2 regions of the Streptomyces sp. NPDC093510 genome follow, and region 1 is predicted to be linked to the other one. Evidence: riboswitches for the same ligand, from Rfam matches in the RefSeq annotation. Region 1 holds a riboswitch; the other holds the start of a gene.
What was found. A riboswitch is a leader RNA that binds a small molecule or an ion and turns the genes downstream of it on or off. The one in region 1 is predicted to bind cyclic di-AMP.

Region 1 (15,049 bases):
GCACCGCAGACCGACCAGTGGGACACGCAGACCTTCGACACAGGTGCGTACGACACGCTCGGCGCGCCCCAGCCCTACGAATCGGCGGAGCACCCCGAGGACGCGCAGTCGTACGGGATCGACGCCGACGCCCCGTACGGGATCGCGGACGCCGAGCCGGCCGCGGATTCCCGTAGCGCCGCTCCCCCCGTCCCCCCTGCCCCCCGCTCCTCGCGCGGAAAGGGCGGCGGGCCCTCCGACGGCGGCCGCTCCAGGACCCGCCGCCGCAGCCCTGCCAAGCGCTCCGCCCTGCTGACCGTCGCCGTGCCCTCGGCCTGTGTGATGGGAGTCGCCGGAGTGGCCGCCGCCTCCGTGGGCAGCTTCGGCGGGGACGACGAGAAAACGGCAACGGCGGCATCAGCTCCGGACGTCACGTCCGTGAAGCCCTCCACCGCCAACAACAAGCTGGACACCCAGCTGGCGAACCTCTCCGCGGACGCGGGCGACTTCGCGGACCGCGCGAGCCGTACGCAGGAGCGCATCGACCTCAAGGCCGAGAAGGTGGCCGCCCAGAAGAAGGCGGCCGCCGAGGCGGCGCGCAAGGAGCGGCTGCGTCCCAAGTTCTCGCTCCCGGTCAAGCAGCACGGCCTGAGCGCGTACTACGGCCAGGCGGGCGTCAACTGGATGTCCGCGCACTCCGGCATCGACTTCCCGGTGTCGTACGGCACGGAGGTCCTCGCCGCGACCGACGGCACCGTGTCGACGAAGTGGAACAGCGCCTACGGCAACATGGCGATCGTCACCGCCAAGGACGGCACGGAGACGTGGTACTGCCACCTCTCCACGCACAAGATCTCCAGCGGCCCCGTGAAGGCGGGCGAGACCATCGCCTTCTCCGGGAACTCCGGCAACTCCACAGGCCCGCACCTGCACTTCGAGGTGCGGCCCGGCGGCGGCTCGGCGATCGACCCGCTGCCGTGGCTGCGCAGCCACGACCTCGACCCGACGTAACTCCGGCCGCCGCCCCCGGCGTTACAGCTTCTCCACCGGCGCGTACCTCAGCAGCAGGCGCTTCGGCTTGGGCTCTCCGAAGTCGACGGTCGCCTCGGCGTTCGCACCGGTCCCCTTCACCCCGACCACGGTCCCGAGGCCGAACTGGTCGTGCGTGACCCGGTCGCCCACAGCGAGCGAGACCACCGGCTTCTCCGACGCGCGACGCGTGGCGAACCCCTGGGCGCCGCCGGAACGCGAGCGCGAGGACGACAGCGTCGAGGCGATCCCCGCGGCGGGTCCGGACGAGGCGGGCGCGCCGACCGATCCGGTCCGCTTCCAGTCCAGGTGGGCGTCCGGGATCTCTTCGAGGAAGCGCGACGGCGGGTTGTACGACGGCTGGCCCCAGGCGCTGCGCATCGAGGACCGTGTCAGGTAGAGCCGCTCGCGCGCGCGCGTGATGCCCACGTAGGCGAGGCGGCGCTCCTCCTCCAGCTCCTTGACCTGCCCGAGGGAGCGCATGTGCGGGAAGACGCCGTCCTCCATGCCGGTCAGGAACACCACGGGGAATTCGAGGCCCTTGGCGGTGTGCAGGGTCATGAGCGTGATGACTCCGGAGCCGTCGTCCTCCTCGTCGGGGATCTGGTCGGAGTCGGCGACTAGCGCGACGCGTTCCAGGAAGTCGGAGAGCGTCCCGGCCGGAGCGACACCCTCACCCGCTCCATCCTCGACCTGACCGGCACCCTCGGCCTGACCGGCACCCTCGGCCTGACCGGCACCCTCGGCCTGACCGGCTCCCTCGGCCTGACTGTCGCCCTCGGCCTGACTGTCGCCCTCGGCCTGGTTGTTGTCCTGCTCAAACTCCAGGGCCACGGCGGCGAGCTCCTGGAGGTTCTCGATGCGCGTCTCGTCTTGGGGGTCGGTCGAGGCCTGCAGCTCGGCGAGGTAGCCGGTCCGCTCGAGCACGGCCTCCAGGACGACGGCCGGGCCCGCGCCGGACTCGACGACGGTCCGCAGCTCCTCCATGAGCGTGTTGAAACGCTTGACGGCGTTGACCGAGCGGGCCGCCATTCCGTACGCCTCGTCGACGCGGCGCAGGGCCTGCGGGAAGGAGATCTTCTCGCGCTGCGAGAGCGCGTCGATCATCGCCTCGGCACGGTCGCCGATGCCCCTCTTGGGCACGTTGAGAATACGGCGCAGCGGGACGGCGTCCTCAGGGTTGGCGAGGACGCGGAGGTACGCGAGGACGTCGCGGACTTCCTTGCGCTCGTAGAAGCGGACGCCGCCGACGACCTTGTAGGGCAGGCCGACGCGGATGAAGATCTCTTCGAAGACACGGGACTGGGCGTTCGTCCGGTAGAAGATCGCCACGTCGCCGGCCTTCGCGTCGCCCGCGTCCGTGAGCCGGTCGATCTCGTCGGCGACGAACTGCGCCTCGTCGTGCTCGGTGTCGGCTACGTATCCGGTGATGCGGGCGCCCGCGCCCTGGTTGGTCCACAGGTTCTTGGGACGGCGGCTCTCGTTCCGCTCGATGACCGCGTTCGCGGCGGTGAGGATCGTCTGCGTGGAGCGGTAGTTCTGCTCCAGGAGGATCGTCGTCGCGTCGGTGTAGTCCTCCTCGAACTGGAGGATGTTACGGATGGTGGCGCCGCGGAAGGCGTAGATGGACTGGTCCGCGTCACCCACCACGCACAGCTCGGCCGGGTCGTCCTCGTCGCCTCCGGAGGGGCCGACGAGCTCGCGCACCAGGGCGTACTGGGCGTGGTTGGTGTCCTGGTACTCGTCGACCATGACGTGCCGGAAGCGGCGCCTGTAGTGCTCGGCGACGTCCGGGAAGGCACGCAGCAGGTGGACCGTCGTCATGATCAGGTCGTCGAAGTCCAGCGCGTTCGCCTCGCGGAGGCGTGACTGGTACATGGCGTAGGCCTGGGCGAGGGTCTTCTCGAAACCGTCGGCGGCCTGACCGGCGAAGTCCTCCTCGTCGATCAGCTCGTTCTTCAGGTTCGAGATCTTGGCGCTGAAGGACTTCGGCGGGAACTTCTTCGGGTCGAGATCCAGGTCGCGGCAGACCAGGGCCATGAGGCGCTTGGAGTCCGCGGCGTCGTAGATCGAGAAGGAGGACGTGAAGCCCAGCTTCTTGTACTCGCGGCGCAGGATGCGGACGCAGGCGCTGTGGAAGGTCGACACCCACATCGCGTTCGCCCGCGGACCCACGAGCTGCTCGACGCGCTCCTTCATCTCGCCCGCGGCCTTGTTCGTGAAGGTGATCGCGAGGATCTGGCCGGGGTGCACACCGCGCTCGGCGAGGAGGTACGCGATGCGGTGGGTCAGCACGCGGGTCTTGCCGGAGCCGGCGCCGGCCACGATGAGCAGGGGGGAGCCGGCGTGCACGACGGCCGCGCGCTGGTTCTCGTTCAGCCCGTCCAGGAGCGTCGCCGGGTCGATGACCGGGCGCGGGGCACCGTCGCGGTAGTGCGAGTCCCGGGTCATGGGCACGTCGAACTTCCCGCTGAACAGGTCGTCCGGAACGGGTTCCGGAGCGCTGTCCTCGGGCGGCGGCGGGGGCTCTTCGTCCACGGCCCGTGAAGGCTGCAGGTCCGCCAGGAAGCTGTCATCAAAGAGGCTGCTCATCGCTTCCCGAGTCTAGGCGGCCCCACTGACAAACCGCTGCGGGTTCCGATGGTCCCCGCACTCCCTCACGCCCCGCCCGCGTCCGATGACACCCCGCTACGCTCCGACGCGCCTGCGCCATGCCCGTGTCAAGGACCTCGTAAAGTCACGAAAATGTATCGGGCATATCGAACATCATCCTTCACACGGGCCACACGAGTTGGCTAGCGTGCCCGGCGGGCCACTCGTCCCCCACCGGCGAACCCCGCCGGGAACGGGCGGCCTCCGCCGAGTCCGACATGTTCGGAGCCGGGGACCCACCCGAACCTTGGGGTGAATCGGTCCCGTACGTAGTACGGGACTGTAGGGCAGCCTTCCGAACCACCCGCCCGAACCCGACAGCTAACCCGGTAGGCGGTCTACGGAAGGAGTCGCCTCCCTTGGCGTCGCACCGCAAGCCGCGGACCCGTACCGCCGGTCTACGCACGGCCCCTGCCATCGGCATCACGACGGCAGCCCTCACCTCCGTCGCTCTCCTGTCGCAGAGCGCGCAGGCAGCACCCTCCGCGCCCACGAAGCCCAGCCTCGAAGAGGTCCAGAAGAAGGTCGACGAGCTCTACCGGCAGGCCGGCGTGGCCACCCAGAAGTACAACTCGGCCAAGGAGCGCACGGACAAGCAGCGCAAGAAGGTCGACCACCTGCTCGACGACGTGGCCAAGCGCACCGACAAGCTGAACGACGCGCGCAAGGAGCTCGGCTCGTTCGCCGCCGCGCAGTACCGCACCGGCGCCGTCTCCGAGACGGCCACGATGATGCTCGCCGACGACCCGCAGGGCTACTTCGACCAGAGCCACCTCGCGGGCCGGCTGACCACGCGCCAGAAGAAGGCGGTCGACGACTACGAGGTGCAGCAGGCGTCGGCGACCAAGCAGCGCGCGAAGGCAGCGAAGAGCCTGGAGACGCTGAGCGACTCGCGGGACGACCTCAGGACGAGCAAGCAGACCGTCCAGAAGAAGCTGGGCGACGCGCGGGAGCTCCTTTCGAAGCTGACCGCCGAGGAGAAGGCGCGGCTCGCGGAGATCGAGCGGAAGAAGAAGCAGGAGGCCAAGCGCAAGGCCGAGAAGCTGGCCCGCGAGCAGGCCGCCGAGGCGGAGCGCAAGCGCAAGGCCGAGGAGGCGGCGCAGCGGGAGAAGGAGCAGGAGGAGGGGCAGGGCTCCGGCTCCGGCTCCGGCTCCGGCTCCGGCTCCGACACGGGCTCGGACGCGGGCTCAGGTTCCGGTTCCGGTTCCGGTTCCGGTTCCGGTTCGGGCCCCGGGAGCACGGACGGCAGCTACGCCACCAAGGCCGCGAAGGTCATCGACTTCGCGGAGGCCCAGATCGGCAAGCCGTACGTCTGGGGCGCCACCGGCCCGGACTCGTACGACTGCTCCGGGCTGACCCAGGACGCGTGGAAGGCCGCGGGGATCTCCCTGCCGCGCACCACGTGGGACCAGGTGAAGGTCGGCACGACCGTGAAGACCGCCGACGCCGAGCCGGGTGACCTGGTGTTCTTCTACGACGACATCAGTCACGTGGGGATCTACATCGGCAACGGCAAGATGATCCACGCCCCGAAGCCGGGCGCGAACGTCCGCGTCGAGTCGATCTACTACATGCCGATCCACAGCGTGGTGCGCCCCGCTTGAGCACAAAGCGCGTGGCCCGCATCCGGGAAGGATGCGGGCCACGCGCGCGTAGAGGCGGAAAACTCAGGTCCACAGCACGGCGATGAAGATGTTCGCAGTGGTCAGCAGGCCGACCGCGCCGAACATGCCCTTGTCGACCTTCTCCTCGTCCCGCTTCACATAGACCAGCGCGAGGATCACGATCAGCAGGGCCAGCTTGATGCCGATCTTGACGTTGTTGACCGTGTTGTCGTCCGCCTGGTTGAGGCCCACCAGGGCCACACCGGTGACGAGCATGATCAAAGCGCCGTGCAGCATCCCGGGGGTGAAGCGGGCGGCACCCTGGCCCATCTGCTTCATCTGGGTCAGGAAGCCGCCCAGGAGCGAGGCGATGCCGATGATGTGCAGGCCGACGAAGAGATGGATGAGTAGGTCCATGAGGCCGGAGCCTAGCCGGGCGCCCAGCCGGCCACGGCAGGCGCCCCCGTACCACCACCACCCGGGCAGGCAAGTCGGAATCGAGCCATCGGTCACAGCCACGCCCGAAGCGGGTGCTGTCCCGTGAGCGGCACGGGCGTAGTCGGTCACTGTCCGCCCACTTCCGTCAGTTGCGCACAATCGGTCACCAACTCGTGACGCCCAGGTTTAGCGTCCTCCACCAGGTGACCGACTCCCCACCGTCGTCCGACCCAGGACGGCCGTCGGCCACCACCGCCGAGAAACCCGGCGGTGGCCCGCTCCCCCTGTGCGGGCCGCCGCCGGACACGTAAGGAGCCCCACTTCGTGGCAGCGCACCGCAAGCCCAAGCAGCGCTCGCTCACCGGCAGCACGGCCCGCACCGCCGCGACCCTCGCCCTCGCGGGAGCCGCCTCGGCGACCGCCTTCGACGGCACGGGACACGCGGACCCCCGGCTCAGCCCCGCCGAGGTGAAGTCCAAGGTCGACTCGCTCTACCGCGAGGCGGAGACGGCGGCCGAGAAGTACAACGGCGCGAAGGAGAAGGCCGAGAAGGCCGAGAAATCGCTCGGCGAACTGCGCGACACGGCGGCCCGCAAGACGGAGAAGCTCAACACCGCCCGCAACAGCCTCGGTTCGTTCGCCGCCGCGCAGTACCGCGCGGGCGGCATCGACCCCTCCATGCAGCTCGCGCTCTCCTCCGACCCCGACCAGTTCCTGGACCGCGCGGCCCGCGCGGACCGCGCCGGCAGCCGCCAGGCCCTGGCCGTCGGCGAAGTGCGGGAGCAGGTTCAGGAGCTCGACCGGCTGCGCGGCCGCGCCGACGACCGACTGGCCGCCCTCCGCACGCGCGAGACGGAACTGCGCAAGCACAAGAAGACGATCACCGGGAAGCTCGGCGAGGCGAAGCGGCTGCTGTCCCGGCTCACCGCCGACCAGCGCGCCAGGGTCGCCGACGACGAGGGTGACCGGGCCACCCGCTCAGCGGGCCGCGACGCGGCCGCGGGCACGCCCTCCAAGGCCCCCAACGCCCGCGCCGCGTCCGCCGTCTCCTACGCGTACAAGGCCATCGGCAGCCCCTACGTCTGGGGCGCCACCGGCCCCAACGCGTTCGACTGCTCGGGGCTCACCCAGGCCGCGTACCGCTCGGCGGGTGTCGCGCTGCCCCGCACCACCTACGCCCAGATCGCCTCGGGCGAACGCGTCCCGCGCTCCCAACTGCGCCCCGGCGACCTGGTGTTCTTCTACTCGGGCATCAGCCACGTCGGCCTCTACGTCGGCAACGGCCAGATGATCCACGCCCCCAACCCGAGCGCACCCGTACGGCTCGCACCCATCGACCAGATGCCGTTCGCGGGGGCGACACGCGTGGCCTGAACCACCGCACCACCACGGGCACCCGGCACCCGGCACCCGGCACCCGGCACCCGGCACCCGGCACCTGCCATCCAGGCCCTGCCGTCCGGGTCCCGGTGAGCGGGCCCCGGCGATCAAGGGGTCGGCCCGCCAGTAATGTCACGAGCATGCCCAGTCGTACGCTGCCTCCGCCCCCGCCACCCGTCCATCTGCGCACCTGGCCGGACCGGCAGACGCTGCTCACCGACCGCGGCATGGCCCTGGAGGAGTTGCGCAGACGGCACCTCGGGGTGAGCCGGCTCCTACTGCTGTGGCTGTGCGGCCTCGGCGGTGTCACCGGCTGGGCCCTGCTGATCCAGCCGCTCCGGTACATCGACGACAAGGACGCCTCCGTCTTCCTGCTGGGCCCGGTCCTCGTGATCCTCGGCCTTGCGGTGCTGGCCCCTGCGGTGATCGGCGTCGCCCTGGGCATCCGCCGCGACCGGCGCATCCGTCGACTCACCGACGCCTGGCTCACTTTGGACAGGCACCCGACATCCGACGCCCGGCTGCGCTCCCCCGGGCTCAGCCTCCTCTGGCTCCTGTCGTCCCTCGCCGTGTGCACGCTGGGCCTGTGGATGTCCTTCACCGCGACCGCGCACGCCGAACCGGGCCACGACACATACGCCGACGTCGTCCTCGGCATGGGTGTCGGCCTGATCCTCTGGCTGACCGGCCTCCTCGGCGCCACGAAGGCCGCCGGCCACTACCGCTGGGCGCTACGGAAACTGACCCCGACCGCAGGGCTAACCACCCCCGCGCGCCGCTGACGCCGCACCCGCCGAAGCCCACCCTGCCGAGGTCCGGTCAGACCAGCCGCCGAGCCGTAGCCCACCGCGTCAGCTCATGCCGATTGGACAGCTGTAGCTTCCGCAGCACCGCCGAGACATGCGACTCGACCGTCTTCACGGAGATGAAGAGCTTCTTGGCGATCTCCTTGTACGCGTACCCGCGCGCGATGAACCGCAGAACCTCCCTCTCACGCTGCGTGAGGCGATCCAGGTCCTCGTCGACCGGAGGCGCGTCCGTCGAGGCGAACGCGTCCAGGACGAACCCCGCGAGACGCGGCGAGAACACCGCGTCGCCGTCCTGCACACGAAAGACGGAGTCCACCAGGTCGGTACCGGTGATGGTCTTGGTGACATAACCGCGGGCACCGCCCCGGATGACACCGATGACGTCCTCCGCGGCGTCGGAGACCGACAGCGCGAGGAAGCGCACCGGGCTCTCCGCGTCAGCCATCAACGGCGAGCAGCGACGCAGGACTTCCACACCACCGCCGCCCGGCAGGTGCACGTCCAGGAGGACGACCTCCGGGCGCGTGGCCGTGATGACCGTGACCGCCTGGTCGACGTCCGCGGCCTCGCCGACGACCTCGACACCGGTGGTCTCGGTCCGGCCGATCTCCGCCTGTACCCCGGTACGGAACATTCGGTGGTCGTCGACCAGGACGACTCGCACACGACGCCCGCCCGCACCGCCGCCCTCGTCCGTCCCGGTCGGCTCCGTGGGCCCGCCGGCCCCGCTAGCGTCGCTCATGTCGTCCCCGTCCTCTCCATCTCCAGCTCGACTTCCGTACCGCCGCCGGGCACCGCGCGCAGTCGCGCCGTGCCGCCGTTGCGCTGCATGCGGCCGATGATCGATTCTCGTACGCCCATGCGGTCGTCCGGCACGGAGTCCAGATCGAAGCCGGGACCGCGGTCCCGGACGGACACGAACACCGTCTCGTCCCCGACTTCGGCAAAGACCTGCACCGCGCCACCCTCGCCACCGTACTTGGCGGCGTTCACCATCGCTTCCCTCGCGGCCTGCATCTGTGCGGTGAGCGGCTCGTCGAGCGGACAGTCGCCGACCACGACGACCTCTATGGGGACGCCGTGCTTGTCCTCGACCTCCGCGGCGCTGTGGCGGACCGCCTCCGCGAGGGTGTCGGGCTCCTCGTCCTCGTCCTTGCCGGTGCCCCCGGGTTTGTAGAGCCAGGCCCGCAGGTCGCGCTCCTGGGCGCGGGCGAGGCGGCGCACCTCGCCCGCGCTCTCCGCGTTGCGCTGGATCAGAGTCAGGGTGTGCAGCACCGAGTCGTGCACATGGGCGGCGACCTCGGCTCTCTCCTGTGCCCGGATGCGCATCAGCCGCTCCTCGGAGAGGTCCTGCATCATGCGGACGAGATAGGGGCCGGCGAGCAGCGCGATGCCGACGAGCACGGCGAGTGAGGCCTGCAGCACGGCGCCCAGGTGCGCGGCGGAGCCCTGCAGCACGAAGATGCCGGAGACCCCGGCGCCCACCAGCAGCACTCCGGCCGCCGACCTGGCGATGGTCAGGGTGCGCCTGCGGCGGCCGACGGCCATCCAGCGGGCCCTGCGGGCGTTGTCGGCCTGGCGCCAGACGAGAGCGACGCCCGCGGCGACGAGCAGGGTCGGGACGACGTACGCCTTGGTCGAACCGTCCAGATCCACATTGCCGACGAAGACCATGGCGACGACGACCATCGCAAGGAGCGCGACGAGCTGCCCCTTGTCGGGCTTGCGGGCCACGAGTCTGCGTCGGCCGTCCGGCGTCGTCTCGCTCGTGACGGCAGCGGGCGGCCGCTCGGCGTCCACGCCGCCCACGCCGAGCGGGACGAAGAACCAGAACGCCGCGTACAGCAGCGCGCCGAGGCCGTCCGCCGTGAACAGGCCGACGAAGATCAGCCGGACCCAGATGACGGGCAGCCCGAGGTGTCCGGCCAGACCGCGTGCGACACCGCCGAGCCAACGGCCGTCGCCGCTGCGATAGAGCTTGCGCAGCGGTCGGACGTCGTCGATGGGCGGTGCAGCGGCTTCCGGCATGTCATCGATATTCACACGCGGGCGCGGGTACGAGCATCAGGGTCGACCCCCGAGACTTCCCTGATCTCAATCCCTGCCGCGGCCCTGTCAGGGGTGCGACCCGAGGCGTCTCAGGGGCGATATCAGGGTTGGGCCAGGGTCTTCCCGACTGCCGCGGCGGGCCCGGGGCGGTCACCATGGACGCATGAGAGATCAGCAGCCCGCCGAGACGGAGACCGAGGCCGCCATCCGCGATGCCCTGCGCATCGCGCACGGCGAGCCGGGTGGTCCCGCGGGCGGTCACGCGCCGGGCCTGCCCGCGGAGGAGCGGAAGTTCCACCGCGACCGTCGGCACAAGAAGCTCGGCGGCGTGTGCGCCGGGCTCGGCCGGCACTGCGACATGGACCCGGTGATCTTCCGTATCGGCCTCGCCGTGCTCGCGATCACGAGCGGTCTCGGCCTGGTCTTCTACGGCTTCGCCTGGCTCTTCGTGCCGTATGAGGACGAGGAGGAGAACGAGGCGCGCAGGCTCCTGTCCGGCCGGGTCGACGGCCAGGCGCTGACCGCGGTGCTCTTCGCCCTGGTCGGCTGCGGCGTCTTCCTCACCTTGTTGAACAACGGCGGGGCGCTCACCTTCGCCGCCGTCCTCGCCCTGCTCCTGGCCGGTGCGGGGTACTGGTCGCAGCAGCGCGACACTCTCGACACCGATCCGGTGGCGGCCCAGGCCGCGGCGGACGCCCCGCCGGAGGCGAAGGCGCCGCCCGTCACCGTTGGCCCTTCATGGTGGCGCGACCCGATAGTGAAGGACGGTACGTACGACGGGATCTCGGGCTACTTCTGGGGCCCCGAGGGCATCGACATCGGCTATCAGCCGACGGATCGCCACGGCATGCTCCGCAAGGAGACGGCGACGGCCGCCCCCGCGCCGACGCCTCGCGGGCCACGCTGGATCGGCGGCTGGGTGTTTCTGTTCGCCCTGCTCGCGGGCGGTCTGGGGACCGGCCTGACGTGGGAGGAGCAGCCGCTCGGCACGACGTTGCAGACCGGTCTCGCATGCGCGCTGGCGGTGTTCGGACTCGGCATCGCGGTCAGTGCCTTCCTCGGGCGCACCGGCGCGGGTTCGATCGTGCTCGCGGTGCTGACCGCCGGGCTCCTCGCCGCCTCGGCAGCCCTCCCGAAGAACATCACCACGCACTACGCCCGCACGGACTGGATACCGATGACGGCCGCGGACATCCGCCCCCAGTACGAGGTGGGGCTCGGCCGGGGCACCCTCGACCTGAGCAGGATCGACATCGGCAAGGGGAAGACGCTGAAGACCGGTGCCGAGGTCGGCGTCGGCGACCTCCGGGTGATCGTGCCCAAGGACGCCACCGTGCGGCTCGACGCGGAAGTGGGCGTCGGCGACATCGTGTTGCCCGACGACATGAACAAGGATCTGGACATCGCTCCGGGCCGGGAGAAGAAGGTGACGCTGGAGCCGCCCGCGGGCAGCAAGGACGGCGGCACGATAGATCTGCGCCTCGAAGTCGGCGTCGGACAAGCGAAGGTGACCCGTGCTACGTCATGAATTCCACCCCGGGAAGCTGGTGGCAGGACTCTGCCTGCTGGTGGTCGCGATCGTGTACGCGGGCGATGCGGGCGGTGCCTGGGACGCGCCCTGGTTCGTCGCGCTGCCGCTCGTGATGGCCGGCCTGTTCCTGGCGGGCGTGGCGGCGACGATCCATGGGATACGCCCGAGCCGGCGCGGTCGTCCGGGCGGCCGCGCCGGGGGCCCCGAGGAACAGCCGGACTAGCCGGTCTAGCCGGTCTAGCTGGTCTAGCTGGACTAGGCGGACAACCCGGTCAGCCGGGCCCCGGGGACTTCCCGAGGCGGGCGGCGAGCAGGGCGTCAACGGAGAACACGGAGGCCCCGGCGAGCACCAGGGGCAGCCACGCCATCAGGTACGCCAGGTCGTTGCCGTAGTAGTAGGGCGTCTCGTGCCAGCTGACGGTCAGCCAGAGGCTGAGCGAGATGAGCACACCGCCGAGCGCCGCGACCCGGGCGAGCAGGCCGACCAGGGTGCCGATGCCGACGGCCAGTTCGCCCAGGGCGATGGCGTAGCCGAAGCCGACGGGGCTCTTGAGGGACAGGTCGACGAGAGGGGGAATCGCGGAGATGTCACGGACGCCGTCCATCTGGGCGCCGATCGACCCTTCGCCGTCGGCCTGCATGAAGGTGCTGTCGGTGAGCTTGTCCAGACCGGCGTAGATGAAGGTGATGCCCAGGAAGATCCGCAGGGGGAGCAGGGCGTAACGGGTGGCGGACTCCCGCCAGTCGGCACGCTTGGTGTGGTGGGTGTGGCTGTTCGTACGCATGCCGTGGGCCATGGCACTCCGCCGCCTCTCGCGTGGTCGTGGTCCCGTCTTTTGACGATACGTACGAAGAGGGGGTGCTGCTCACTGGCGTGCGGCGGGTGCGGCGGGTTTCTCGGGTACCGGTCCGAAAGCTCTGGGAGGGGGGATGGCGGTGGGTCAGTCCGTGACGTCGATCGTGACGCGGTTCGTCTCGACGCCGGCGGCTGTGACGACCTGGACCTCGACGCGGCCTGGTTCGACGTCGACGGGGACGGGGACGGTCAGGGTGGCGTCGGTCGGGTTGGTGAAGCCGCCGGGCACGGGCACGAGCGGCACGTGGACGTGCACGGCACCGATGCGGACGACCGTGCGGGCGAGCCGGTCCGCGTCCCCGGCGCCGGGCGGGACGAAGCCGACGCCGCGGATCTCGATGTCGTCGCCCGTGCGGATGGGGGCGTCGAGGTCGCCGGCCTCGCGGGCGCGTACGACGGAGAGGATCACGGGACGGCTGCCTTCGGAGTACTTGCCCGCGAGGTATGTGGCGGCCGAGACCAGTACGAGCAGGGCGAGGCCCCAGGGCAGGTCGGGCAGTTGCTCGGGCCGTCGTGCGAGACGTACGGCGGCGAAGACCACGGCGACGGCGTTGACCAGGACGTACTGCGCGTCGGTGAAGCTGCCGCGGCCCGCGTCGTCGGTGAGCGGGTCGGCGGGCCGCGGCCGGTCCGCGCGCACCTTCTGCAGGCGCTGGCCGAGCACGCGCAGGCCGACGACTCTGCGGACCAGGACGGCGACCGCGCACACCACGGCGAGGACGGTCACCGTTCCGGCGGCGCGGGCGAGTTCGAGACCGGCGATCAGTTGGTCGCGCTGCCCGTGGTCCGAGGCCGCGGCGAGTTCGCCCGCGAGGACGAGCACGGCGAAGACGACGAGGAGCACCCAGGAGGCGGCCACGGCACGCGAGGTGGAGAGCCGGTTGTCCTCGCCGATCACCGGGGCGAGGACCCCGCCGCGCGCCCGGTGGGCGTATGCCGCGCCGGTCAGCAGGCCGCCCACGACCAGGGCCGCGAGGAGCCCGGCCGTGCGCGCGTCCGACCAGCCGGTGCCGATCGCGGTGAGCGCCTGGACCAGGAGCAGTACGCCGAAGGAGACCCATACGACGCCGAGGGTGCGCGTCCAGAGCCGTCGCAGCCAGGCCTCGCCCTCCGCCCTGCCGCGCTCGGCGACGTCGTACGCGGACTGTGTCAGCTCGTCCGACACCCACTGCCGCGAGGCGCCCGCCGAGTGGGCGACGGCCGCGGGCAGCCCCTGCCCGGTCGCGAGCTCGTCGCGCTTGGCGAGGAATGCGGCCACGGCCCGCCGGTGCCCCTCGCGCGCGCCGTGCGGGCAGCCGCCGCATGTGCAGCCACCCCCGTGCACGCCCTGCCCCGCCTCCTGCACTGCCACCGCGTACGCCGCCTTCCCCACCCTCGAAGCCCCTGGGGCCCCTTGCGAACTTCCTTGCAGAGAAAGCGAATTGTGCCGCACTGAAAGGCGAACGCACTGCCGGGGTCAGGTCAGCGGGGGTGAATGGACCGGCACGGCGTTGACGGCCGGGTCAGGCCAGCAGATCCGGTTCGCTGCGGCTGATGTCCTGCCACAGAGACTGGTAGTTGATCCACGCGACCAGATCGCTGCCGAGCTGCTCGCGGGTCTGCACCGCCTGCTTGTGGCCGATCAGCACCGGGCGGCCCGCGGCGCGGGCGCTCAGCTGGACCTGGCAGGAGCGTTCCATGGAGATGAACCACCAGGCGGCGGCGTCGACGGAGTCCCCGACCGTGAGCAGGCCGTGGTTGCGCAGGATGACCGCCTTGTGTCCGCCGAGCGCGCTCGCGATCATGCGGCCCTCCTCGGCGTCGACGACGACACCGGTGTAGCCGTCGTACAGCGCGTGGTTCTCGTAGAAGGCGCAGGACTCCTGGGTGATCGGGTCCAGGAGTTCGCCGAGTGTGGAGAGCGCACGGCCGTGCAGCGAATGGCAGTGCGCGACGGCGACGACATCGGGCCGCGCCAGATGGGCCTGGGCGTGGACGGTGAACGCGGCCTGGTTGACGTGATGGCGCCCCTCGACCACCTGCCCCTCGGCGTTGACGAGGACGAGGTCGCCGACGGTGATGTGCTTGAAGGCCATCCCGAAGGGGTTCACCCAGAAGCAGTCGGTGTACTCCGGGTCGCGTGCGGTGATGTGGCCGGAGACCCCGTCCTCGTATCCGAGCCTCCCGAAGATCCGCAGCGCGCCCGCGAGCCTCTCCTTGCGGTGCCGCCGTTCGTCCGCCACGGACTCGTGGACGGGCGGCATCGCGAACTGCAACCGTTCGACGGGTATCGGTGTGGGCGCCTGCATCTGTCCTCCATCTCTGGCTGTACGGGGCGGAAGTTACCGGTGAGAAGCACAGGAGGACAGAGGCACGTCACGATCGACGGAGCGAGCAAAGGCGACAGGAGATGTCCGGTATCGGCGGGAGACTCGGCGTATGCCATTCAACTGGGAAGCCTTCGTCGCGGCCGAACCGGATCTGGCCGCGATGGTCGAGAAGCGCTTCGGCGCGTTCACCCACCACACCCTCGCGACGCTCCGCAAGGACGGGGCGCCACGCACCACCGGGATCGAGGTGCGTTTCCTGAACGGGGAGTTGTGGCTCGGCATGATGCCGGGCTCCCTCAAGGCGATCGACCTGCGCCGCGATCCGCGCTTCGCGCTGCAGGCGAACCCGGGCCCGGGCACGGAGATGGCGGGCGGCGACGTCCGCATCGCGGGCCGGGCGGTCGAGGTGCGCG
Region 2 (15,049 bases), on a different contig from region 1:
ACACGCACGGGCTGCCGCGCGACCTGGTCCTGAGCCTGCGTGATCAGTCAGGGAGCGAGCGAGAGCACTGACTCGGCGGCCCGGGTGTGAAGGCGACGGATTCAGCGAGATCCTTCTGGGTCTCGAGTGCGGCGAGACGTTCGGTGAGTGCCGCGTGGATCGCCCCATAGGTGTCGGAGCCGAGAGTCAGGCGCAGGGGCGGGCTCGGGTGGCGGGTGGTGTCGTAGATGGCGGCGGCGAGCTTGGCCGGGTCACCGGTGAAGACGCTCTCGTCCGCGGTTTCCAGGTAGTGCCGGGTCCGGCCGACGGCATTGTCGCGGTAGACAGTCGTTTCGGTGGTGTATTGCAGGGCCGAAGCGAAGCCGGTGCGGGTGGCTCCGGGCTCGACCAGGGTGAGGTGGATGTCGAAGTCGCGGACCTCGCGGCTGACGCTCTCGGTGAAGCCTTCCAGTCCCCACTTGCCCGCGTGATAGGAGCTGTGAGTGGGGACAGCGACCTGGCCGCCCACGCTGGAGATCTGGATGATCCGGCCACCGCCCTGCTCACGCATCGGCTGCAGGAAGGCACGGGTGATCACCATCGGCGCGAGCAGGAGGACCTCGATCTGGTCGCGAATCTGCTCGACGGTCATTTCCTCGGCGGCGCCCACCACCGCGTATCCCGCGTTGTTGACCACAATGTCCACCGGCCCGGACCGGAGGGTCCTGCCGACCACCTTGCCCACGTCGGCCGGCTGCGTGAGGTCGAGGATCTCGACCGTCAGCCGGTCGCCGTACGTCGCGCGCAGGTCGTCCAGAGCGGCCGGGCGGCGGACCGTCGCCGTGACGCGGTCGCCGTTCCGGAGGGCGTGCGCGGTGAGATGGCGGCCCAGCCCACCGGAGGCTCCGGTGACGAACCAGTGACGTGAGGCCTTGTCGGAGGGAGCGGGCATGGAAGTCTCCTGAAGTAGAGTGATACCGGAACCCATTCCGGTTAAAGCTAAGCGGAACTCCGACAGCCGCGCGCTCCTCACCGACGCCGTCGCCACCCTCCTCACGGCCGGCGCCCGAGACGGAAGCCTGCGAACGGACGTGACCCCGGACAATGTCCTGCTCCTCATGGGCGGCATCGCCTATTCCGTGCGGCACGGCACCAAAGAGCAGACCCGTCCGCTCGTCGACCTCTTCATGGACGCGCTGACGACGCGGGGGTTCAAGGACAGGCTCTGAGCACTCCGGTCACCAAGAGGCGCGCGTACGCGGCGTCGTGGCCGGTCGGCCTGAAGAGGATGCGGTACATCATCGGGGCGACGACGTGGTCCAGCACCGTCTCTACGTCGGGGCCGGTCTCGCCGCGGTCGGCCGCGCGGGCGAGGATGACGTCGACCTGCTCGGCCGCGTAGGCCGAGCACTGGCCCGCGTTGCTGCCGTCCGGGTCGCCGAGCAGGGCGTCGCGAATGTAGGCGCGGCCCGCCGGGGAGGACATCTCGTCGAGGAACTGCTCCGCCCAGGCCTGGAGATCGGATCGCAGGTCCCCGTGGTCCTCCGGCGGCGCCTCGGGCCGCAGGCGTTCGACCGCCACGTCCGACAGGAGAGCCTGAAGGTCACCCCAGCGACGGTAGACCGTCGAGGGGGTGACTTCGGCACGGGCTGCGATCAGCGGAACCGTCAACGCGTCGCGGCCCACCTCGGCCGCGAGTTCGCGCACGGCGGTGTGCACCGCTTCCTGTACTCGGGCGCTGCGCCCGCCGGGGCGCGCCATCGGTCTACGACTCACGACATCACCTTAGAACGAAGCCGTCGGGCGCCTGCGCCCACGCCCGCCGAACCTCAGAGGGCGAGGGCCGCCGGGGTGAACGGATGGGCGGGGGCTGTCTGCTCGTAGGCGTGCCCGACCCGTAGGACCACAGCCTCGGCGAGAGGACGGCCCATCAGTTGCATGCCGATGGGCAGGCCCGCGCGGTCGTGGCCGACCGGTACGGACAGCGCCGGTACGCCGGTGATGTCGGCGGGGGCCGACAGACGTACATAGGCGTCGGAGACGCTCTCCGTCGTGCCGTCGGGCCACGTGATGGTCTCCTGGTCCGAGCGCACCGCGGTCGCGGGAACCGTCGGGGCGGCGATCACGTCGACCTCGTCCAGCATGTCCAACCAGGCCTGCCGCATGAGCGTGCGGGCCCGTTGGGCGCGCAGATAGTCGCCGGCGGGCATGAGTGCGCCGGCTTCCAGGAGGATCCTGATGTCGGCTCCGTACCGTTCGGGGGCCGATCGCAGGGTCTGCTCGTGATAGGCGGTGGCCTCCGGGACCATCAGGCCCCACTGGGTGGCCTGGACATAGCGGGTCATCGGGATCTCGACGTCGACGAGAGTCGCGCCGAGGGCTTCCAGGTGGGCGACGGCGGTCCGCACCGCGGTCTCGACCTCGGGGTCGACGTGGTCGAAGTAGTAGTTGCGGGGGACGCCGACCCGTAGCCCCGTCAGGTCCGCGCCGGGAGAGGGCCGGTAGTCCGCGGGAGGCAGGGACAGGCTGGCGGGGTCGCGCGGGTCGTGTCCCGCGAGGACGGACATCACCAGCGCCGCGTCCTCGACGGTACGGGTCAGGGGGCCGACGTGGTCCAGTGACCAGGACAGGGACGTGACGCCGTGCCGGGGAACGAGGCCGTACGTGGGCTTGAGGCCGACGACACCGTTCAACGCGGCAGGCACGCGGATCGATCCGCCCGTGTCGGTCCCCAGGGCGAAGGTCGCCGCGCCTGCCGCCACGGCGACGGCCGACCCTCCGCTGGAGCCGCCGGCCACCCGGTCCGCGTCCCAGGCGTTGTTGGTCTGCGGCGTCGTCAGTCCGTAGGCGAACTCGTGCGTGTGGGTCTTGCCCACCAGGGCGGTGCCGGCCGCGGCCAGGCGCGCCGCGACGGTGCTGTCGGTGTCCGCCCGATGGTCCGCCCGGACCCGGGAGCTGGCCGTGGTCGCCACACCGGCGACGTCGATCAGGTCCTTCAGCGCCACGGGGATCCCGCGCAGCGGGCCTCTCGCGTCTCCGGCTCCGGCTCTGACACCGGCACCGGCACCGGCACCGCGTCGGATGTCACGTTCGGCTTCGTGCGCCGCCTTGCGCGCCGCCTCGCGGGCCCGCTCCGCGGTCACCGTGACATAGGCCTGGAGGCGGGGCTCCGTCTGCTCGATCCGGTCCAGCACGGAGTCCACGAGCTCTACGGGTGAGAGGCGCCGTGCCTCCATCTCGGCCGCGGCGGCGGTGACGGACAGCTCATACGGCTGCATGGCGGCCCTCCTCTCCGGTGCGGTGGGCGGTGGGCGGGGTGTCGGCGAAGTCCAGTTCCCGCAGGACGGCGACAACGGAGTGGATGTGATCGGCCGTGGCCGCGACCGCCTGGTGGCGGTCACTTCCCAGCGGAAGCCCGGAGCGCGCGGCCCATCGGGCGGCCTCCAGCGGTGAGAGTCGTTCGGCGGTGGTGGGCATGGCGATGCCTTTCCTTGTCGTGCGGAGCAGCAGACGACTAAAAGCTAAGCGTTTGCGTTAGGACGACCGTAGGCCCTACGCTCACTTAACGCAAACGCTTAGCTTTTAAATCGGATGAAGGAAGGACCAGACATGCCGACCTCGACCGCCCACCAGGCCAGGCCGTCCGTCACGACCCCCTACTGGACCGTTGGCGACATCGCCGTACACCGCATCGACGAGATTCCCCTGCCACCCTCGACCGGCCCCTGGCTCCTGCCCGACGCCACGGCCGACGTGATTGCACAGCAGCCCTGGCTGCGCCCCGAATTCGCCGACGACGAGGGCGTCCTGCACCTCGACAGCCACAGCTTCGCGTTCACCTTGGGCACCCTGCGGGTGCTGGTCGACACCGGTATCGGCAACGGCAAGACGCGGGCCAACCCGGCATGGCACGACCTTCGCACCGACTACCTGCGGCGCCTGACCGACGCCGGCTTCCCACCGGAATCGGTCGACCTGGTCGTCCTGACCCATCTGCACACGGACCACGTCGGCTGGAACACCCGGGAGATGGAGGGCACTTGGGCCCCGACCTTCCCCAACGCCCGCTACCTCACCTCCCGGACCGAGTGGGACTTCTGGGCCGGGTACGACATGGACGAACCGCGGCGGCAGATGTTCCGCGACTCCGTGCACCCGATCGCGGACGCCGGACTGCTCGACCTCGTCGACGTCCCGGACGGCGGCGTCGACGTCGCCCCCGGCCTACGCCTCACGCCCACGCCCGGTCACACTCCGGGCCACATCGCCGTACAGGTGAGCAGCCGCGGAGAAACAGCGCTTATATCCGGCGACTTGGTCCACCACCCTGTCCAACTCCCCCACCCGCACATCGGCAGTTGCGTCGACATCGACCCGGAACAGGCCGAAGTGTCGCGCCGAAACCTGTTCGCCTCTCTCGCCGATACCGAAACCCTTATTCTGGGCACCCACTTCCCCGAGCCGACCGCCGGCCGCGTGATATCCCACGGCGATTCCTACCGACTGACACCCGTTCCGCCGAAGCGCCACCCTCTTTCCGAGTGATGACGCCGACGCGGAGTCGAGGCAAACCGATATTGACGGGGCGACAGGTTTTCGGTGCCGGATCGCCCCACTCCCACATTCCTCGACTGAGCAGCCATTCCTCAACTGAGCAGTCATCAGGCATCCATATGTCCATATTTGCGCAGAACGCAACCATCTAGACCTTTGGCTGCGTGTGCGGGACTTTCGCCCTCCTTGCGGAGTGCGCAAGTGAAATGAGTCACGCCATAGCCTCCCTCCCCACCGAGCATCGAGCGCGCTTCCGTTCCACGCAAAGAGAGTTGGGCTATTCGATCAAAGAGGGCCGCGCATTCTCCATTCGAATTCGCGCCTTGTTCCGTCCGGGCTTTCTCGCTTAACGTCAATGTCAATCCGGACGGAACGCCGAATCCTGCCGCTGTCCGGAAACTCTCCCACCACCCACTCACTTACGCACGGCAGGAGCGGGGGACCCAGGTAAGCCGCCGATCCGGATTCCGGAACGGCTCGGGGTGAAGTCACGCCCACCGTGTGACCGGACAGCTCCCGTCCGAACCCGACAGCTCACCTCGCAGGCGACGGAGAGGAATTCGTCATGCCCGCAAAGGGAAAGCACCGCCGTCCCAAGTCCAGCCCGCTCTCCCGGAGCGTCGCCGCCGCGGGCACGGGCGGAGCCGTGCTCGTTCTCCCGGTGCTCGGCGCGACCTCCGCCGGTGCGGCGGAGCCCGTCGCGGCCGCCAAGCCCGCCGCGGCCCCGAAGACCTACGTCGTCGTCGCGGGCGACTCCCTCGCCAAGATCGCCCAGGACCACTCCGTGAGCGGCGGCTGGCAGAAGCTGTACGAGGTCAACCGCGGCGCCCTCGGCAACGACCCGAAGCTGATCCACCCCGGCCTCGAGCTCACCCTTGGTGAGCAGGCCCCGGCCGAGAAGCCGGCCGCCGAGCGGGCGGACCGGTCCGAGCGCACGGCCGCCGCCGAGCCCGCCGCTGCCACGGCGCCGAAGTCCTACGCCGACAACCTCGACGGCTGGATCAAGGAGTCGCTCGACATCATGGCCGAGCGCGGCATCCCCGGCACGTACGAGGGCATCCACCGCAACATCATGCGCGAGTCCTCCGGCAACCCGCTGGCCATCAACAACTGGGACTCCAACGCCGCGGCCGGCATCCCCTCGAAGGGGCTCCTCCAGGTCATCGGCCCCACGTTCTCCGCCTACCACGTGCCCGGCACGTCGACGGACAGCTTCGACCCGGTCGCCAACATCACCGCCGCCTGCAACTACGCGGCCGACCGGTACGGCTCGATCGACAACGTGAACGGTCCGTACTAGACCGTCTCCGGTCCCGTCACCGGGGTCGCCCCCGCGTCGTACGGGAGGGTGGAGAGTACGTCGGCGTAGCCCCGTTCCAGGGCCTGCCGCTGCCGTGCGGTGTGCGGGCCCGCGGGGCGCGCGGCCAAGCGCGCCATCCGTTCCTCGTGTGCCTCGGTGATCTGGTCGGCGGTCCTCCGCCAGTCGGCGTCGTCCGGTACGCGGGCCAGTTCCACACAGTCCGGCTGTACGCCCTCCGCCAGCGCCGCCGCAGCCCTGTCGTGGCCGTCGAGGAGCAGCCAGCCGTCCAAGAAGGACACCCACCACAGCAGGACCGGGGCGAGGGTCTTCTCGCGGACGTATTTACGGTAGGCCTTCACCCGTGGGGCGTCCGGCGCCGGGAGCGGGCGCAGCGGCAGGACTCCGTGCCAGCCGCCCCCGCAGAGCAGCTCGAGGGTCGCGTCGGGCCAGTCGCGGACGAGGTCGCAGCTCCAGATGCCCGGAGCGAAGGCCGTGCGCGTGGTCAGGCGCCAGCGGCCGTGGTGGAGCGGACTGGGGCTCTCCTCTGCCAGCAGCCATCGCGCGTACCGGTGAGGCCAGTCGGTGCCGGCGCGCATCGCCGCGGCGGTCAGGGGCGGCAGCGGGGAGCGGTGGCCCGGCAGGCGGCGGAGGTGGAGGTCGCGGCAGCAGCCGTCGCCCTCCGACCGGGCCTGGATCAGCGGCTGTTCGCCCTGGAGGAGGTTCCACCCGCGGTCCGCAGCCCCCTCGAAGCGCAGTGGGGGCAGGCCCCGGTCGCCGTCCGGGACGGCGAGGACGAGTCCTCCCCCGGGCAGTGGTTCACGCGTCGCGCTGATCATGGGATCGCTGATCATGGGCTCAGTGTCGGCACGAAGGCTCTTTTCGGCAAGAAAGCACCTGACGCTCCGCTCCGGTGCCTCGGCCGTCGGCGCGCGCATCGCCCTCCCGCCCCTCCTCGCCGTCGCGCCGGGCGGGCGCGCCACCTCACGTCGGCGTCAGCCTGAGCTGCCACTCCGTCGACGCTCCCGCCAACGCAGCCCTGCTCGTTGCCCCTTGCCGTTCAGCCGTTCGCTGACCCAGGAGAGCATTAGAGCCAGCGGGGCGGCCACCAACCCGATCAGCAGGGCGGGGCCCCAGTCCATCCCGTCGCGCCGGAAGCGGAAGAGGAGCACGCAGAACGCGTACATCAGCAACAGGGCCAACGCGGTCTTCAGCGGCTTGGACAGATTCATGGGACGCCGAGTACCCCTGTTGTGACGGGTCATGACGCCTTGTCACCAGTCGAGCGCGTCCGTGATGCGGGCGAGCCAGCGGTCCACGGGGCCGGTGGTGAGTACGCCGCTGCCGGCACCGGCCACCTGCCCCGCGGCGGGCAGCAGGCGTGACCGGACCCTCGCGAGTGTGCTCCGGTCGTCCGATCGCAGGGCCGCCTCGGCCTCCACGCAGCAGAGTGCCTCGTACAGCAGGTCCGGGGGCGGTTCGGGCAAGGCGCGCAGTGCCGCGTGTGCCTGGTCGTGGCGGCCGGTCTCCGCGAGGGCGAGCGCTTCGGCCCAGGGGCGGTACGGGCCCCAGTCCGCGTTCAGGTCGACGTGGGGCGGCAGGAGCTGTGCCAGGCGCAGGGACACCAGTGCCAGCGGCAGGAGGCCCGTGCGCATGCCCGGCATGCCGGCGCCGTCCAGGCTCGCGGCGGCGGCGCGAGACGCGGACTCGGCCCGTTCCATCTCGCCCGACGCGGCCAGGCGCAGGGCGTCGTACCACTGCGTGAAGACGCCCACCAGCGGCAGTTCGTGCCGCTGGGAGAGCCGTGTCGCGGCGGCGGCGTGCGCGTCGGCGGCCGAGAAGTCGTCGAGTGCGGCGCGGGCTTGCAGACGGATGAGGTGGCCGAGCACTGCGAAGGTGACCAGGCCGTGCCGGGCGGAGAGCCCGACGAGTTCCGCGCCGATGGTGTCGCGCCGCGGGGCCAGGCCCGCGCGGGTGAAGGACTGCATGAACGTGCCGTTGAGCGCGAACGCGAGCAGCGCCGGGTCGTCGAGGTGGCGCGCGAGCCGCTCCGCTTCGCGTGCGGCATCGGGTCCGCGCGGTGTTCCGGCGCCGCGCGTCTCCACCGCGACGGTGGCGAGCAGGCGGCAGCGTGTCGCGTCGGACGCGTCGTCCGGCAGCCTCGCGAGGGTCCGTTCGGCGGCCGCGACGATCTGCCGGGCGAGCTCCGGGTCGTCGCCACGCGTCCAGATCGCGGGGACGTCGAACGCGCCGATCACACGGGCCGTCAGTTCCGTGTCGCCGTACTCCTCGGCCGCCTCGACGGCCGCCATGCGGTGGCTCCGGGCCGCCTCCAGGCCACCGGCTCCGGTCACGGCGAGGCTGCGGATGAGGCCGACCGTCGACTCCAGGCGGGCGCGGGCCCCGGCTCGGACGGTGCGGTCGTACGATGCGGCCGCCTCGCTCCAGAGCCGGGACGCCGTAGCGGACGGGCCGGAGCGGGCAGACGGTGCGAAGGGAACGGACAGGGCGGAGAAAGCAGACAGGGCGGAAGAAGCGGACAGGGCGGAGGGAGCGGGCGGGTCCAGGGTCGCGTCCTGCGCGAGGATGTCCGCCTCCAGGCGGCGCAGCCCCGGTCCGGGGTCGAGCCCCAGCTCCTCGGCCAGCGTGGCGCGGGCCCGGCGCAGCGTCGCGAGGGCGTCGCCCTGCCGTCCGGTCCGGTACAGCGCGAGGGCCAGCAGCCGCCAGGCGTCCTCTCGCCACGGGTGGCGGGCCACGTGCGCGTCGAGGTCGGGCACGGCGTCGGCGGCCCGGCCCAGTGCGAGTGATGCCTCGGCGCGTCGCTCGACGGCCAGTGCGCGCAGTTCGGCGAGCCGGGAACGTTCGGTGCGGGCCCAGTCCTCGTCCGCGTACTCGACGTAGGCGGGGCCCCGCCACAGGGTCAGTGCCTGGTCGAGGCGGTGCAGCGCGTCCGGTGGCGGCAGGTGTCCGGCCTCGGCCACGGCCGTCTCGAAGCGCCAGGCGTCCACCGCGTCCGGCCCGGCCCGCAGCACGTAACCGGGGCCCTCGGTCACGAGCAGCCGGGCGGGGGCCCGGCGCGGACGGTCGGGTTCCAGGACCTTGCGCAGCGCGGCGACGAAGGTCCGTACCGTCCCCAGGGCTCGTTCCGGTGGGTCTTCCCACAGGTCGTCGATGAGGCGCGTGACGGGCACGACGTGGCGGCGGGCCACGATCAGGCGAGCCAGGACGGCTCGCTGGCGCGGCCCCTGGAGGGCGAGCGGCTCGTCCGCGCGCCAGGCGGCCACCGGCCCGAGCACCCCGAATTCGACGCGCTCCGCTCCTGGCGCCGTTTCCGTCCTCGTCCCCGTCCCCGTCATGTCCGACACGTGCGGACCACCGCGCTCTCTCCGTACTGACCACTACTGACCACTACTGATCGCTACTGATCACTTGCTGATTCACCGGCGGGAGGCTGAAGTCGTCCGCCGCCCGGCGGGCTCGCCCCATCTTCCCGGAGAGCACACCATGACACCGACCGTCCCCGGCTTCGATCACCACCACGTCAACGTCGCCGACGGCGTACGCCTCCACGTGGCCGTCGGCGGCTCCGGCAGCCCCGTCGTGCTGCTGCACGGCTTCCCGCAGACGCACCTGATGTGGCGGCACGTCGCCACCGACCTCGCGAAAGAGCACACCGTGATCTGCCCGGACCTGCGCGGGTACGGCGCCAGCGACAAACCGGCCGACGTCGACGGAGCCACGTACTCCAAGCGCACGATGGCGGCCGACGTGGTCGCGCTCGCCCGTGCCCTCGGCCACGACCGGTTCGCCCTGGCCGGGCACGACCGCGGCGCCCTGGTCGCCCTGCGCGCCGCGCTCGACCACCCGCATGCGGTCACGCACTTCTTGTCCCTTGATGTACTGCCGACCCTGGACATGTGGGACGTCATGCGCGGCACGACGGCCGCCGTGGGCTTCCACCTGTACCTGATGGCCCAGCCGCCGGGCCTGCCGGAGCAGTTGATCGGCGCCGCCCCGGACGCGTTCTTCGGTCACTTCCTCGACATCTGGACGCGCGACGCGGCGGCGATCCCCGCCGACGTACGCACCGCCTACCTCGACGCGTCCCGCGAGGCCGTGCCGTCCATCGTCGCCGACTACCGCGCCTCCGCCCACATCGACGTCGAGCACGACCGGGCGGACCGTGACGCGGGCAACCGCCTCGTCATGCCGGTGTCCGTGCTCCAGCAGGACTGGGGCAAGGCCCTCGGCTTCGACGCCGCCGCCCTGTGGCGCGCCTGGGCCCCCGACCTGGACCACCGCACCGTCTCCTGCGGCCACTTCATGGCGGAGGAGGACCCCGCGGTGGTCAGCGGGGCGCTGCGCGATCTGCTGGGCCGATGAATACCACGCCGGACATCAACGCCCGGCCCCATTACGGGAGTTGACGAGCCCGGCAGCCGACGCTCCGACATGCTGGGAGCCGGGCGCGGAGGAGGCCGGAATGGCTGAGGAACCGGTGTCGCGGCAAGAGCTGATCCGGCGACGGCGCGGCGGTGGTTTCGTGGGGCGGCGGCGTGAGCTGGCGGTGTTCCGGGAAAACCTGGCTCGGGCCCCGGGGGCCGACACCTATCAGTTCCTCTTCCACATCCACGGTCTCGCCGGCGTCGGCAAGTCGACGCTGACGCGGCGGTGGGAGGAGGTGGCGCGGGAAGCGGGCGCGGCCACCGCTGTCGTCGGCGACGACGTCCAGAGCGCGGTGGAGGTGATGGAGGCGATCAGCGGCCAGTTGGGACGCCAGGGCTGCGCGCTGAAGTCGTTCGACAAGCACCTGGTCGTCTACCGGCAGAAGCGCCACGAAGCCGATGCCGCCCTGGCCGTCCGTGGGGCGGGCGACAACGAAGGCGGTCCGGTTGCGCCCGGAGGGCCCGGGTCGTCTGCGCGGCGGGCCGAGCCCTCCTCCTCCAGCGTGCTCGTGGCGCAGGCCGGAGTGGCCGGTCTCGGACTGGTGCCGGGGGTCGGCGCTTTCAGCGGCGCGGTCCGTCCGGAACAGATGGCCGCAGGTCTCGATCGGGCGCGTGCGACGCTCGGCGCCCTGCTGCGCAGCCACGACGACGTGCGGTTGGTGCTGTCACCGCTCAAGGTGCTCACGCCGCGGTTCCTGACGGATCTTGCCGAGGTGGCCGGACGCCGGCCGCAGGTGGTGCTGTTCTTCGACACCTACGAGCGCACGGCGTCGTTGCTCGACGTCTGGCTGCGGGACATGCTGATCGCCGAGGCGTACGGCACGGTGCCGCTGAACGTCCAAGCGGTGCTGTCCGGGCAGGGCGCGCTGAACCCCGCCTGCTGGGGCGACAGCCTCGACCTGGTCACCGAGGTCGCGTTGGAGCCGTTCGCCGAGGACGAGGCCCGCGCGCTGCTCGCGGCGCGCGCGGTGACGGACGAGCGCGTGGTGCAGGTGATCCTGCGCCTGTCCGGGCGGCTGCCGGTGCTGCTTGACGCTCTCGCGAGGAGTCGCCCGCAGGACGTGGACGCGGTGGGCGACCCGTCCGACACGGCCGTCGACCGATTCCTCAAGTGGGAGACGGACCCGGTCCGCCGCGACACGATTCTCGCCTGCGCCTTGCCGCGCCGCGTTGACGAGGACATCTGCCGGGCCATCGCGCCGGCCTCCGAGGCGGACGGCCTTCGGTGGCTGCGCGCGCTCCCCTTCCTCACCGACCAGGCGGGGCAGTACCGCTACCACGACGTCATCCGCGCCCCGATGCTGCGCGTCCAGCGCTCCCGTTCCCCCGCTCGCTGGTGCCGGGACCACGCCCACCTCGCGTCGGTCTTCGGCGCCTGGCGCCGTGACCGTGAGGAAGGCCGGTCCGCCGACGAGTTCTGGGACGACGCCGGCTGGCGGGAGCACCGGCTCGACGAGACGTATCACCTTCTCTGCGCGAGGGGCCGCTCCGCGCTGCCCGATGCCCTGCACGACGCGGTGCGTGCCTGCGGGCACAGCGTCGAGTCCCTGCGCCGCTGGGCCCGGCTGTTCGTCCAGGCCGGGCAGGACACCGACAACACCGCCACCGACGACCTGATCCTGGTAGGCAGCCGCCTCCTGGAATGCACCGGTCAAGCCGCTCCCAGCGGGAGGAGCGGCGTGTCCGCACTGGCGGTCCTGTTGAGCACACCGGGACTCGGGACGGACGGCCGGGCCCTCGCCTACGCCCTGCGTGGCCGCCGACACCTGCTCGACGGCCGGTACGACCTGGCGATCGCCGACTACGACGCCGCCCTGGCGCTGGAACCGAATCTTGCCCGCGCCCACACAGGCCGGGGCCGCACGCACCAGATGATGCGCCTCTACGAGCAGGCCCTGACGGACTACGACCACGCCGTCCGCCTCGATCCGCACGTCCCGAGGCATCTCATTCACCGCATCTCCGCCTACTACAACCTGCGCCGCTACGAGGAAGCCCTCGCGGACGCCGACCGCGTTCTCGGCCTTGATCCGCACGACTCCGCGGCGATGATGTACCGCGGCATGATCCGTCACCGCATGCACCGTCACGAGCAGGCACTCGAGGACCTCACCCACGCCATCACCGTCGATTCGGGATACGCGTGGGCATATGCCGTGCGCGGCGACGTCCGTCACACCCTGGGCCACGACGAGGACGCCCTCGCGGATCTCGACCGCTCCCTCACCCTGGATCCTCACTCCCCCTGGCCACACTGCTGGCGCGCAGAGGTCTACCGTGCTCTGGGCCGTTACGAGGAGGCCCTGGCCGACTTCGACAAGGCCGTCGAACTCGGGCCCGCCTGCGGCTGGTTCCCGTACCAGAGTGCTCTGACCATGAGACTGACCGGCTCCCGCGACGAGGCCGACCGCTGGCAGCGTGCCCTCGACATCTATGAGGCACAGGGAGTGGCCGGCCCCGGCGGCACGGACCTCGGGCGCAGCAATCTGCTCGTGGTGCTGTGCGCGCTCCCCGACTGGGCACGTGCCGAGGAGCAGTTGCACCGCTTCCTGTCGCACGCCCCCTCACGGCATCAGATCGCGGAAGCCCTGGAGGACTTGGCGGACCTGGCGGACCTGCAACGGGCCGTAGGGGGCGAGGCGGGCCGTCTGGCGGTGGTCGTCGGCCGGCTCCGCGGCGCGCTGGGTCCGGTGTGAGGAGGCGGTGCTTCGCACACGGGGACGGCCGGGCGTCAGCGCAGGTGGCGTAGGAAGACGTCGGTCGTGGCGTTCGTGTCGTCGGGGACGAGGTTTCCGGCCGGGGAGTCGAACACCACCGTGCCGCCGTCTTCGCTGACGCCGGTCCGTGGGCCCGGCTTCGTGTCCTCGGACACCGGCTCGCTCTCGACGCTGACGAGGCGCACCTCCCCGGTCAGCATGTCGCGCAGGAAGACGTCCGCGCTGCTGTCGTCGCCGTCGGCTGTGAGGTTGGAGGCGGCGGAGGTGAACGCGGCGTAGCGCCCGTCGCGGCTCAGTGAGACGTCGCCGCTGTTCTGGTCGGCCGGTGTGCCGTCCTGGGCGGCGCTGACCAGCCGCATGCGTTTCGTCTCGCGGTCGTAGAGGAAGACGTTGTGCGGGCTGGTCGGGGCCGGTCCTTCGGGCCGGAGCACCCGGGAGGCCGAGGTGAACGCCACGTAGCGGGCGTCGCCGCTGAGGGCGGCGTCCCAGGACGGGGTCTTGCGGTTGTAGGCGTGCGGGACGGAGACGAGTTCGGTCGTGTTCTTCTCACGGTCGCGCAGGAAGACGTCCGTCGCCAAGGCGTGGTCCTCGACGTCGGTCAGGCCGGAGGCGTTGGAGGTGAAGGCGAGGTACCGGCCGCCGGAGTCGCCCGCGAACGCGGGGGCGAACGCGTCGCCTTCGCCGTGCCGGCCGTCGTCGGTGAGCTGTGCCAGCTCCGTGGTCTTCTTCTTGCGGTCGTAGAGGAAGACGTCGTCCCGCTTGTTGGTGTCCCCCGCGACGAGGTCCTCCGCACCGGACGCGTACGCGATGTAGCGGCCGTCTCCGCTGACCGCGGGGTCGTACGTCAGGTGGGTGCGCAGCCCGTCGTAGGACGCGCCGGTGGGGCTGATCCGCTGGGTCCTGCCGGTGTCCCGGTCGTGCAGGAAGACGTCGTCCAGGTCGTTGGGGTCGTCGCGTACGAGATCGTCGGCCGTGGAGGTGAAGACCACGTACCGGCCGTCGGGGCTGAGCGAGACCTCCCGTACGACGCCGTGGCTCGCCTTTCCGTTGCTCTTGACGCTGACGCGTTCCGTCGTGCCGGTGCGCAGGTCCCGGACGAAGGCGTCGGGCGTGCCGTTGGTGTCGTTCGCGACCAGGTTCCGGGAAGCGGAGACGAACGCGACGTAGCGGCCGTCGGCGCTGAGGGCGGGGCTCGTGGAAGCGGCGTTGCCCTGGGCACCCTGCGGGCCGACGCTCACCCGCTCGGTGCGCGGCGCGGCGGTGTGGGCCGCGGACGCGCCCGCGGGCGACAGCACGGTCACGGCGCAGAGGGCGGTGAGCGCGGCGCCGGCTGCCGTCACGCGCTGGTGAACGGTCATCGGTTTCTCCTTCGCGGGGCGGGCGTGGACGCTGCGCAGGCCGAGCGAACACCGTGGGGCTTCGGAGGTCAATGCGTCGCGTGGCCCGACCGGTGCGGATGCGCCGGTTGCATCAGCGGAGCAGGGCGGTTCGACGGACTTTTGTGCCGTACTCCTACGGAATGGGCAACCATCGGTGCTGATCGGCGGGCCGCGTACCCGTGGGTTCCGGGTGCACGACACCGGTGATTTCGCCGATGTCGGCACGCGGTCGGCGGCGCCACGGTGAGACCGCCAACGAACGAACACGGCGGCCTTCAACGGGAACCGGAGCGCACTCGTCTCCGCCGGCCTCCCGCCCCCAGCCGGCCGCCACGACCGAGAGGACCCCCTCCGTGCAACTGCACGCCTTCTCCCGCCCCGTGGTACGGGCCTGTCTGGCCGCCGCACTCGCCACCGCCGGTCTCCTCGGCACCGGCCTCGCACCCGGCGCCCAGGCCGCCGCGGACAATCCGTACGAACGCGGTCCCGCACCGACCGTCTCCAGCATCGAGGCCACGCGCGGCCATTACGCCGTCTCGCAGACCGACGTCTCCTCGCTCGGCGTGTCCGGTTTCGGCGGCGGCACCATCTACTACCCGACGTCGACCGCCGACGGCACGTTCGGCGCGGTCGTCATCTCGCCGGGCTTCACCGCCTATCAGTCGAGCATCGCCTGGC

Region 2: another riboswitch for cyclic di-AMP. It lies ahead of AB0N81_RS12110 (LysM peptidoglycan-binding domain-containing protein); the one in region 1 lies ahead of AB0N81_RS29175 (NlpC/P60 family protein).

What each region holds. Positions count from the first base shown of each region.
Region 1 is NZ_JBFBEE010000020.1:32,165-47,213, reverse strand. It holds gene AB0N81_RS29185 (M23 family metallopeptidase) at 1-990, shown strand, start outside; gene AB0N81_RS29180 (ATP-dependent DNA helicase) at 1,012-3,600, opposite strand; cyclic di-AMP (ydaO/yuaA leader) riboswitch at 3,856-4,012, shown strand; gene AB0N81_RS29175 (NlpC/P60 family protein) at 4,020-5,264, shown strand; gene AB0N81_RS29170 (hypothetical protein) at 5,328-5,681, opposite strand; gene AB0N81_RS29165 (NlpC/P60 family protein) at 6,027-7,076, shown strand; gene AB0N81_RS29160 (hypothetical protein) at 7,223-7,864, shown strand; gene AB0N81_RS29155 (response regulator transcription factor) at 7,902-8,633, opposite strand; gene AB0N81_RS29150 (PspC domain-containing protein) at 8,630-9,919, opposite strand; gene AB0N81_RS29145 (PspC domain-containing protein) at 10,104-11,468, shown strand; gene AB0N81_RS29140 (hypothetical protein) at 11,455-11,694, shown strand; gene AB0N81_RS29135 (DoxX family protein) at 11,744-12,268, opposite strand; gene AB0N81_RS29130 (hypothetical protein) at 12,413-13,678, opposite strand; gene AB0N81_RS29125 (class II aldolase/adducin family protein) at 13,830-14,615, opposite strand; gene AB0N81_RS29120 (pyridoxamine 5'-phosphate oxidase family protein) at 14,746-15,049, shown strand, end outside.
Region 2 is NZ_JBFBEE010000006.1:199,781-214,829, reverse strand. It holds gene AB0N81_RS12145 (alanine--tRNA ligase-related protein) at 1-71, shown strand, start outside; gene AB0N81_RS12140 (SDR family oxidoreductase) at 44-931, opposite strand; gene AB0N81_RS12135 (hypothetical protein) at 951-1,208, shown strand; gene AB0N81_RS12130 (TetR/AcrR family transcriptional regulator) at 1,192-1,740, opposite strand; gene AB0N81_RS12125 (amidase) at 1,809-3,257, opposite strand; gene AB0N81_RS12120 (hypothetical protein) at 3,244-3,456, opposite strand; gene AB0N81_RS12115 (MBL fold metallo-hydrolase) at 3,589-4,524, shown strand; cyclic di-AMP (ydaO/yuaA leader) riboswitch at 4,932-5,094, shown strand; gene AB0N81_RS12110 (LysM peptidoglycan-binding domain-containing protein) at 5,099-5,833, shown strand; gene AB0N81_RS12105 (hypothetical protein) at 5,830-6,684, opposite strand; gene AB0N81_RS12100 (hypothetical protein) at 6,826-7,062, opposite strand; gene AB0N81_RS12095 (BTAD domain-containing putative transcriptional regulator) at 7,105-9,186, opposite strand; gene AB0N81_RS12090 (alpha/beta hydrolase) at 9,335-10,213, shown strand; gene AB0N81_RS12085 (tetratricopeptide repeat protein) at 10,314-12,971, shown strand; gene AB0N81_RS12080 (hypothetical protein) at 13,007-14,350, opposite strand; gene AB0N81_RS12075 (alpha/beta hydrolase) at 14,767-15,049, shown strand, end outside.